DNA from 2 places in the Arthrobacter sp. S2(2024) genome. Region 2 is predicted to be linked to the other one. Evidence: predicted binding sites of a transcription regulator. Region 2 holds the regulator's gene; the other holds the start of a gene.
The links. The regulator Rex, encoded in region 2, represses fermentation and respiration genes when NADH is low (regulators of the CRP and FNR family bind a similar motif). The targets are predictions, from matches to a motif close to CTTGTGAANNNNTTCACAAG.
Positions count from the first base shown of each region.

Region 1: araB (ribulokinase) is a predicted target of Rex. The motif match lies at 2,187-2,206, and genes of this name have one in related genera.

Region 1 covers NZ_JAYKZI010000003.1:430,012-433,418, reverse strand. The annotation lists gene VLA65_RS08545 (zinc-dependent alcohol dehydrogenase family protein) at 1-995, opposite strand, end outside; gene VLA65_RS08540 (LacI family DNA-binding transcriptional regulator) at 1,137-2,147, shown strand; gene araB (ribulokinase) at 2,251-3,407, shown strand, end outside.
Region 2 covers NZ_JAYKZI010000005.1:12,051-15,457, reverse strand. The annotation lists gene VLA65_RS12255 (hypothetical protein) at 121-930, shown strand; gene VLA65_RS12250 (redox-sensing transcriptional repressor Rex) at 977-1,684, opposite strand; gene VLA65_RS12245 (glutaredoxin family protein) at 1,736-1,990, opposite strand; gene VLA65_RS12240 (HAD family hydrolase) at 2,068-2,886, shown strand; gene VLA65_RS12235 (30S ribosomal protein bS22) at 3,188-3,286, opposite strand.

The sequences.
Region 1 (3,407 bases), on a different contig from region 2:
GCTTCCTCGAGCGGCATCACGGTGTCGAAGACCCTGCCCGGATTGATCTTTCCGTCAAGCACGTCGGCGAGCAGTTCCGGGATGTAGGTGCGGGCAGGGGCCATGCCGCCGGCAATCGAAATGTTCGTGTCGAACAAGTAGCGCAAGGGGGCCTCAGCTCCGCCTGTCGGGACACCGACAAAGCCGAGGGCGCCGCCCGGGCGGACACTGTGCAGTGCCTGTTCCATGGACTCCTTGGTCCCGACGCACTCCAACACGGAGTCGGCCAAAACGCCTCCCAGCAATTCGCGGACCTTGGCTACGCCGTCCTCGCCACGTTCAGCGACGATGTCTGTTGCGCCGAATTCGAGGGCAATAGCCTGGCGGTAGGCATGCCGCGACATCGCGATGATTCGTTCTGCTCCGAGCCGCTTTGCTGCGAGCACGCCGCAGAGCCCGACTGCGCCGTCGCCGACGACGACGACGGTCCTGCCGGGGCCGACCTTCGCCGCGAGGGCGGCGTGGTGGCCGGTGGCCATCACATCCGAGAGCGTCAGCAAGCTCGCGCGGAGGGCGCCGTCGGGTTCCGTGATGCCGGGAACCTTGACGAGCGTGGACTCGGCGAGCGGCACGCGCACGGCCTGGCCTTGGCCGCCGTCGATCGCGTGACCGCTGTCATCCTTGCCGCCCCAACCTGCCAAATGATCGCAGGCAACTGTGACGCCGTTCAAGCATTGCGGGCAGGCCCCGCAGCTGACCACGAACGGAGCTATCACGAAATCGCCGGGCGCCAGGGTGGTGACGTCGTCGCCAATGCTTTCCACCGTGCCGATGAATTCATGTCCGATGGCCGAAGGCTGGTGGGTGGGCTTTACGCCGCGGTAGGGCCAAAGGTCCGATCCGCAGACGCAGGAGGCAGTCACTTTGACGACGACGTCGGTGGGCAGCTGGACCGTCGGGTAGTTACGGTCTTCAACGCGGATGTCGCCGGGACCGTGGATGATGGTGGCGCGCATGGGGCTCCTCAAATGGTGGTTGTTGGGCTTGAATCGAGTCTATCCCCGGCATGCCCGTGGTCTTGTACTGGCCGGTAGCTCAGCGTGGACTCGCTGCGGTCCTGTTCGTCGCTTGGCCTCCAGGTCACGCAGAATAGCTCCATGACAAAAAGCAGCGGGCGCTTACCACGGCTTGAAGACGTAGCGGAATTGGCGGGAGTCTCGCACCAGACCGTTTCACGGGTGATCAACGACCACCCCAACGTCAGCAAGGGCACCCGGGAGCGTGTCGAGGCCGCCATCGCCGAGCTGGGATACCGGCGCAATACTGCTGCGCGGAGCCTCGTGACCCGCCGTTCCCAGACCATCGGCGTCCTGGCGAGCGAGCTGGCGCAGTACGGCCCGGCGAACACCCTGCTGGGCGTCGAGCAGGCTGCGAGGGATGCCGGCTATTTCGTCAGCATCGCAGCCTTGAGGACGGTCAACCGGGAGGCGATCCTTGATGCGGTCCGGCATTTCCTGGACCAGTCCGTGGACGGAATCGTTGTGATCGTTCCCCATTCGGACACCCTGCTGGCGTTGGCGGAAGTGAAGGCCGGGGTTCCCGTAGTGGCCGTGGGGTCGCTGGGCGACGCGTCGGTCGGCGGAGCCATGGTGGACCAGAAGCGCGGCGCGGAATTGGCCGTGAGGCATCTGGTGGAGCAGGGGCACCGACGGATCGGGCACGTGGCCGGCCCGCAGGACTGGATCGACGGCGTCGCCCGGGCCGAAGGGTGGAGCGAGGCCTTGCAGGCGGCTGGCCTTCAGGACGATTTGCTGGTGGTGGGGGACTGGAGCGCCGGCAGCGGTTATGACATTGGCAGGAAGCTTGCCGGTGAAAGGACCGCCACGGCGCTTTTTGTGGGAAATGACCAGATGGCCCTGGGCCTGCTGCGTGCGTTCAACGAGGCAGGTGTCCGGGTGCCCGAGGATGTTTCGGTGGTGGGTTTCGACGACCAGCCCGAATCAGGCTATTTCACGCCGCCTTTGACCACGGTACGCCAGGACTTCGAAGAACTCGGGCGGCGCTGCATGGACCTCATGCTGAGCGGTATCGAGGGCGGGGAAAGCGTCGGCGCCACGGTGGTGGAGCCAGAGTTGGTGGTGCGCCAAAGTACGTCGTCTCCCGCCTGATCGTATTCATGTTCATGTGGGAAGGGCGGCTTGACGTGAATTTTGTTAGCGCTCACAATGGAACCAATCCGCAAGGCTGCGGGCTGGCTTATTGGAGGACTTCATGGACGTCACAGCGGACGGCAACGAACATTACGTCATCGGCGTGGACTACGGCACGCTTTCCGGCAGGGCCGTGGTGGTGCGGGTCAGGGATGGCAAGGAACTGGGAAGCGGAGTGTTTGAGTACCCGCACGCGGTCATCACGGAGGCCTTGCCGGCCGATCTGGCCGGCGAGCCTGCTGGCCCGGCTGTCCGCCTTCCCGGCGAATGGGCGCTGCAGGTGCCGCAAGACTACCGCGACGTGTTGCGCCACGCGGTCCCCGCAGCGGTGCGCGACGCCGGGATCGATCCGGCCGCCGTCGTCGGGATTGCCACGGACTTCACGGCGTGCACGATGGTGCCGGTGAAGGCTGACGGCACTCCACTGAACGAGTTGCCCGGCTTCGCCCGCAGGCCGCATGCGTATGTGAAGTTGTGGCGCCACCATGCGGCCCAGGAGCAGGCGGACCGCATCAATGCACTCGCCGCCGAGCGGGGCGAGGCCTGGCTGCCGCGCTACGGCGGGCTCATTTCCTCGGAATGGGAGTTCGCCAAGGGACTCCAGCTCCTGGAGGAGGACCCGGGCGCGTATGCGGCGATGGACCACTGGGTGGAAGCCGCCGACTGGATCGTCTGGCAACTGTGCGGGAACTACGTGCGGAATGCCTGCACCGCAGGGTACAAGGGCATCTACCAGGACGGCGCCTACCCGTCCGGGGAATTCCTGGCCGCCCTGAACCCGGGCTTCAAGGACTTCGTCGACACCAAACTGGCCCACACCATCGGCCGCCTGGGCGACGCCGCGGGTTACCTGACTGCCGAAGCCGCCGGCTGGACCGGCCTCCCGGCCGGGATCGCCGTCGCGGTCGGGAATGTTGACGCCCACGTCACCGCGCCCGCCGCCCGGGCCGTGGAACCGGGACAGCTCGTCGCGATCATGGGCACCTCCACGTGCCACGTCATGAACGGCTCCGAGCTTCGTGAGGTGCCGGGCATGTGCGGAGTGGTCGACGGCGGGATCGTGGACGGACTCTGGGGTTACGAGGCCGGCCAGTCCGGGGTGGGCGACATCTTCGGCTGGTTCACCAAGTACGGCGTGCCGCCCGAATATCATGCAGCTGCCGAAGCCGCGGGCCTGGGCATCCACGAATACCTCACCGAACTCGCCTCCACCCAGGA
Region 2 (3,407 bases):
TTCTTCCCGTGAATCATCACCAGCGCTGTGCCGTCGGGGTACGGTGGAATTAAGCCGAGCTGGGGGCGGGGCACGTTGCACCCGGCAGCCGTATCTGCAGTCGACACGCAAAGGAATGCCATGAGCACCCCTCCGTACCCGCCGTCCACTCCGGGCGAGAATCCCACCCCTGAGGAGCCGAAATACGGCCAGCAGACACCCCAGCAGGGTCAGCCGCCGCAATACGGCCAACAAGCTCCTCAGTTCGGGCAGCCTTCGGCTCCGCAGTACGGCCAGCAGGCGCCCCAGCAGCCGTCCGCACCCCAGTACGGGCAACAGGCTCCCCAGTACGGGCAGCCGTCCGCACCCCAGTATGGACAACAGGCTCCCCAGTACGGGCAGCAGCCGCAGTACGGGCAGCCTTCCGTCCCGCAGTACGGGCAGGGCGGCCCCGTCACTTGGCCGAGCCAGCAGCCCGCTGCGACGTCCGGAGTCCCGCAGTTGGTCAACATCTCCTTCTGGCTGATGATTGCCGCAGGGGTACTGACCTTGATCGGCATTCCCTTCACTATCGCTACGCTGAACTCGCCGGCAGGCAAGAACATGTTCAACCAGGCCCTGTCGGCGCAAGGAAGCAACGCTTCAGGCATAGACACAAGCACCTTCATCGGCATTGCGATCACGTTCCTGGTTATCTTCTCGGTGATCTTTGCCGGGCTCTACGCATTGGTTGCGTTCAATGTCCGGAAGGGGAAGAACTGGGCCCGCATCCTGGGCACGGTCTTCGCTGGAATTTCCCTGCTGGGCCTGACCCAGATCGGCATGGGCACCATCACCATCCTCTTGGGCATCGCCGCGATCGTGATGCTCTATTTGCCGGCCTCGGCGCCGTACTTCCGGAAAGCCCAGCCGTTCGCGAACCCTTACGGCCAGGCGCCGTACGGCCGCTAGGCGCTAGACGCTAAAACCAAAACAACGGGTGCAGACCCGGTCCGGCCTAAATGGCCTGGCCCGGGGTCTGTGCCCGTTGTGCGTGATACGCCAGGATCTGGAGCTCGGTGGCCATGTCCACTTTGCGCAGATTCACGTACGGAGGAACTTGCAGCAGCACCGGGGCAAAGCTGAGGATGCTGCGGATACCCGCGCTGATCACGCGGTCGCAGACGCCTTGTGCCACCGCGGCCGGGAGGGCCAGGACAACCATGTTGGTTCCGGTCCGCTGAAGGACCGTTTCAAGATTGGCGGCGTCGCTGACCCGCAGCCAGCCGACCTCATTCCCGATAATCATGGGATCGGCGTCGAGGATCGCCACCACGTCGAAACCGCGCGACTCGAAGCCGCCGTACCGTGCCAAGGCCTTGCCCAGGTTGCCGGCGCCCACAATGGCCACTTTCCAGTCGTGGGTCAGGCCGAGCGCCGCCGCGATGTGCCGGCTCAGGTATTGGACCTCGTACCCGACGCCACGCGTTCCGTAGGAGCCGACGTAGGAGAGGTCTTTGCGCAAGGTGGACGAACTGACTCCGGACGCCTCAGCCAACGCCTCGGAGGAAACCCGTTCCACGCCTTCACCGAGCAGGGAGTTCAGAGCGCGCAGGTAAAGCGTCATCCGGGCCACAGCCGCGGGCGGTATCTGCTTCGCGGCAGACTCCTTGTCCCCGGGTACAGCCTCGGCGGACGGTTCCAGCGCAGTCACGTTCTTCTCCATTGCGTCGCTTTGTTTTCCCACTCTATTGCCAACAAAGCTCTGCACGCATGTTCAGGCGGCGATGGCCTTCTTCAGGACCCGCACCAATCGTGCCTCATCGATTTTCCAGAAATCCCGCTGGATTCCGTCCACGAATACCACCGGGATCTCCTCGGCGTAGCGCTCGCGCAGTGCCGGGTCAGTGTCGATTGACTGTTCGGTCCACGTGAGCCCAAGGCTTGAGGTCACGCGTTCAACGGCGTCCCGCGCCGCGGCGCAAAGGTGGCAGTCAGCTTTGGTGAGGAGTACGACGTCGGGATTTGGCATGGTTCAACGGTATCGCTTCAGCGTCGTCACGGCAGTCGCGAACGGCAGGGGGCCGGACGATTGACTAGACTCGAGGCATGCCCGTCGAGAAGAACGCCGTTGTGGCCACCGCGCCGGCTGCAACGCAGCAACACGGCGAAGCCGCATTCTTCGACGTCGACAACACCCTCATGAAGGGTGCCAGCCTCTTCCACGTTGCCCGGAAGATGTATGAACGCAGGGCCTTCACGCTCTCCCAAGCCGCGGGCTTTGCCTGGAAGCAGTTCAAGTTCGTGCTCCGGGGCGAAAAGATGGAGGACGTCCATTCCGTCCGGGATTCCGCGCTGATCCTCGCGGCCGGTATCAAGGTGTCCGATATCAAGGAGCTGGGCGAAGAGGTCTACGACGAGATGATCGAGTCGCGGATCTGGCCCGGTACCAAGGCCCTGGCGGAACAGCACCTGCGTGTTGGCCGGAAGGTCTGGCTCGTGACCGCCACGCCCATCGAAGTTGCCACCGTCATTTCCACGCGGCTCGGCCTGACCGGCGCCCTGGGTACCGTGGGCGAGGTTGAAGATGGCGCTTACACCGGCCGGTTGGTGGGCGAGATCCTCCACGGGCCAGCCAAGGCCGTGGCCGTGCAGCGCGTAGCGGACGAAGAAGGCCTGGACCTGAAGCGCTGCTGGGCGTACAGCGATTCGCATAACGATATCCCGCTGCTCACGTTGGTGGGCCACCCCGTGTGCATCAATCCCGACGCCGGGCTTCGCCGCCACGCGCGGGAGAACAACTGGCCTGTTTACGACTTCCGTTCCGGCCGCCGGGCAGCCACGCTCGGCCTCAAGGCCGCGACCGTCGGAGGCGCCGTCTACGGCTTGTGGCGGGGCTTCTCCAAGTTCCGCAGCCCGAGGGCCTAACCCCGGCAACCCTCGCTCACATATACCCGCCTCCCCGGCAACCCTCGCTCACATGTACCCGCCTCCCCGGCAACCCTCGCTCACATATACCCGCCTCCCCGGCAACCCTCGCTCACATGATGTGACGACCGCAGTTCCGGCATGTACCCACATACGTGAGCGAGCGTTGTCGAAACGGCCGACATACGTGAGCGAGGGTCCGGGGAAAAGCGCTCATATGTGAGCGAGCGTCATCGGGGACGGACGCAAAAATGCCCGCCGCCTTGAGAGGCAACGGGCATTCACGCTGTAGGAAGTATCTCTACTTCTTATTGCGACGCTGGTGGCGGGTCTTGCGAAGCAGTTTGCGGTGCTTCTTCTTGGCCATACGCTTGCGGCGCTTCTTAATAACTGAACCCACGTAAGTTCCTTACCAAACTAGATTGAGATTCTGTCTGCTGGGTGAGGTCCTTGAACTGAGCAACAGACTTTACAACTGACAGATTCTTACAATGACGTAAAACGTTCCTTAACAGGGTACC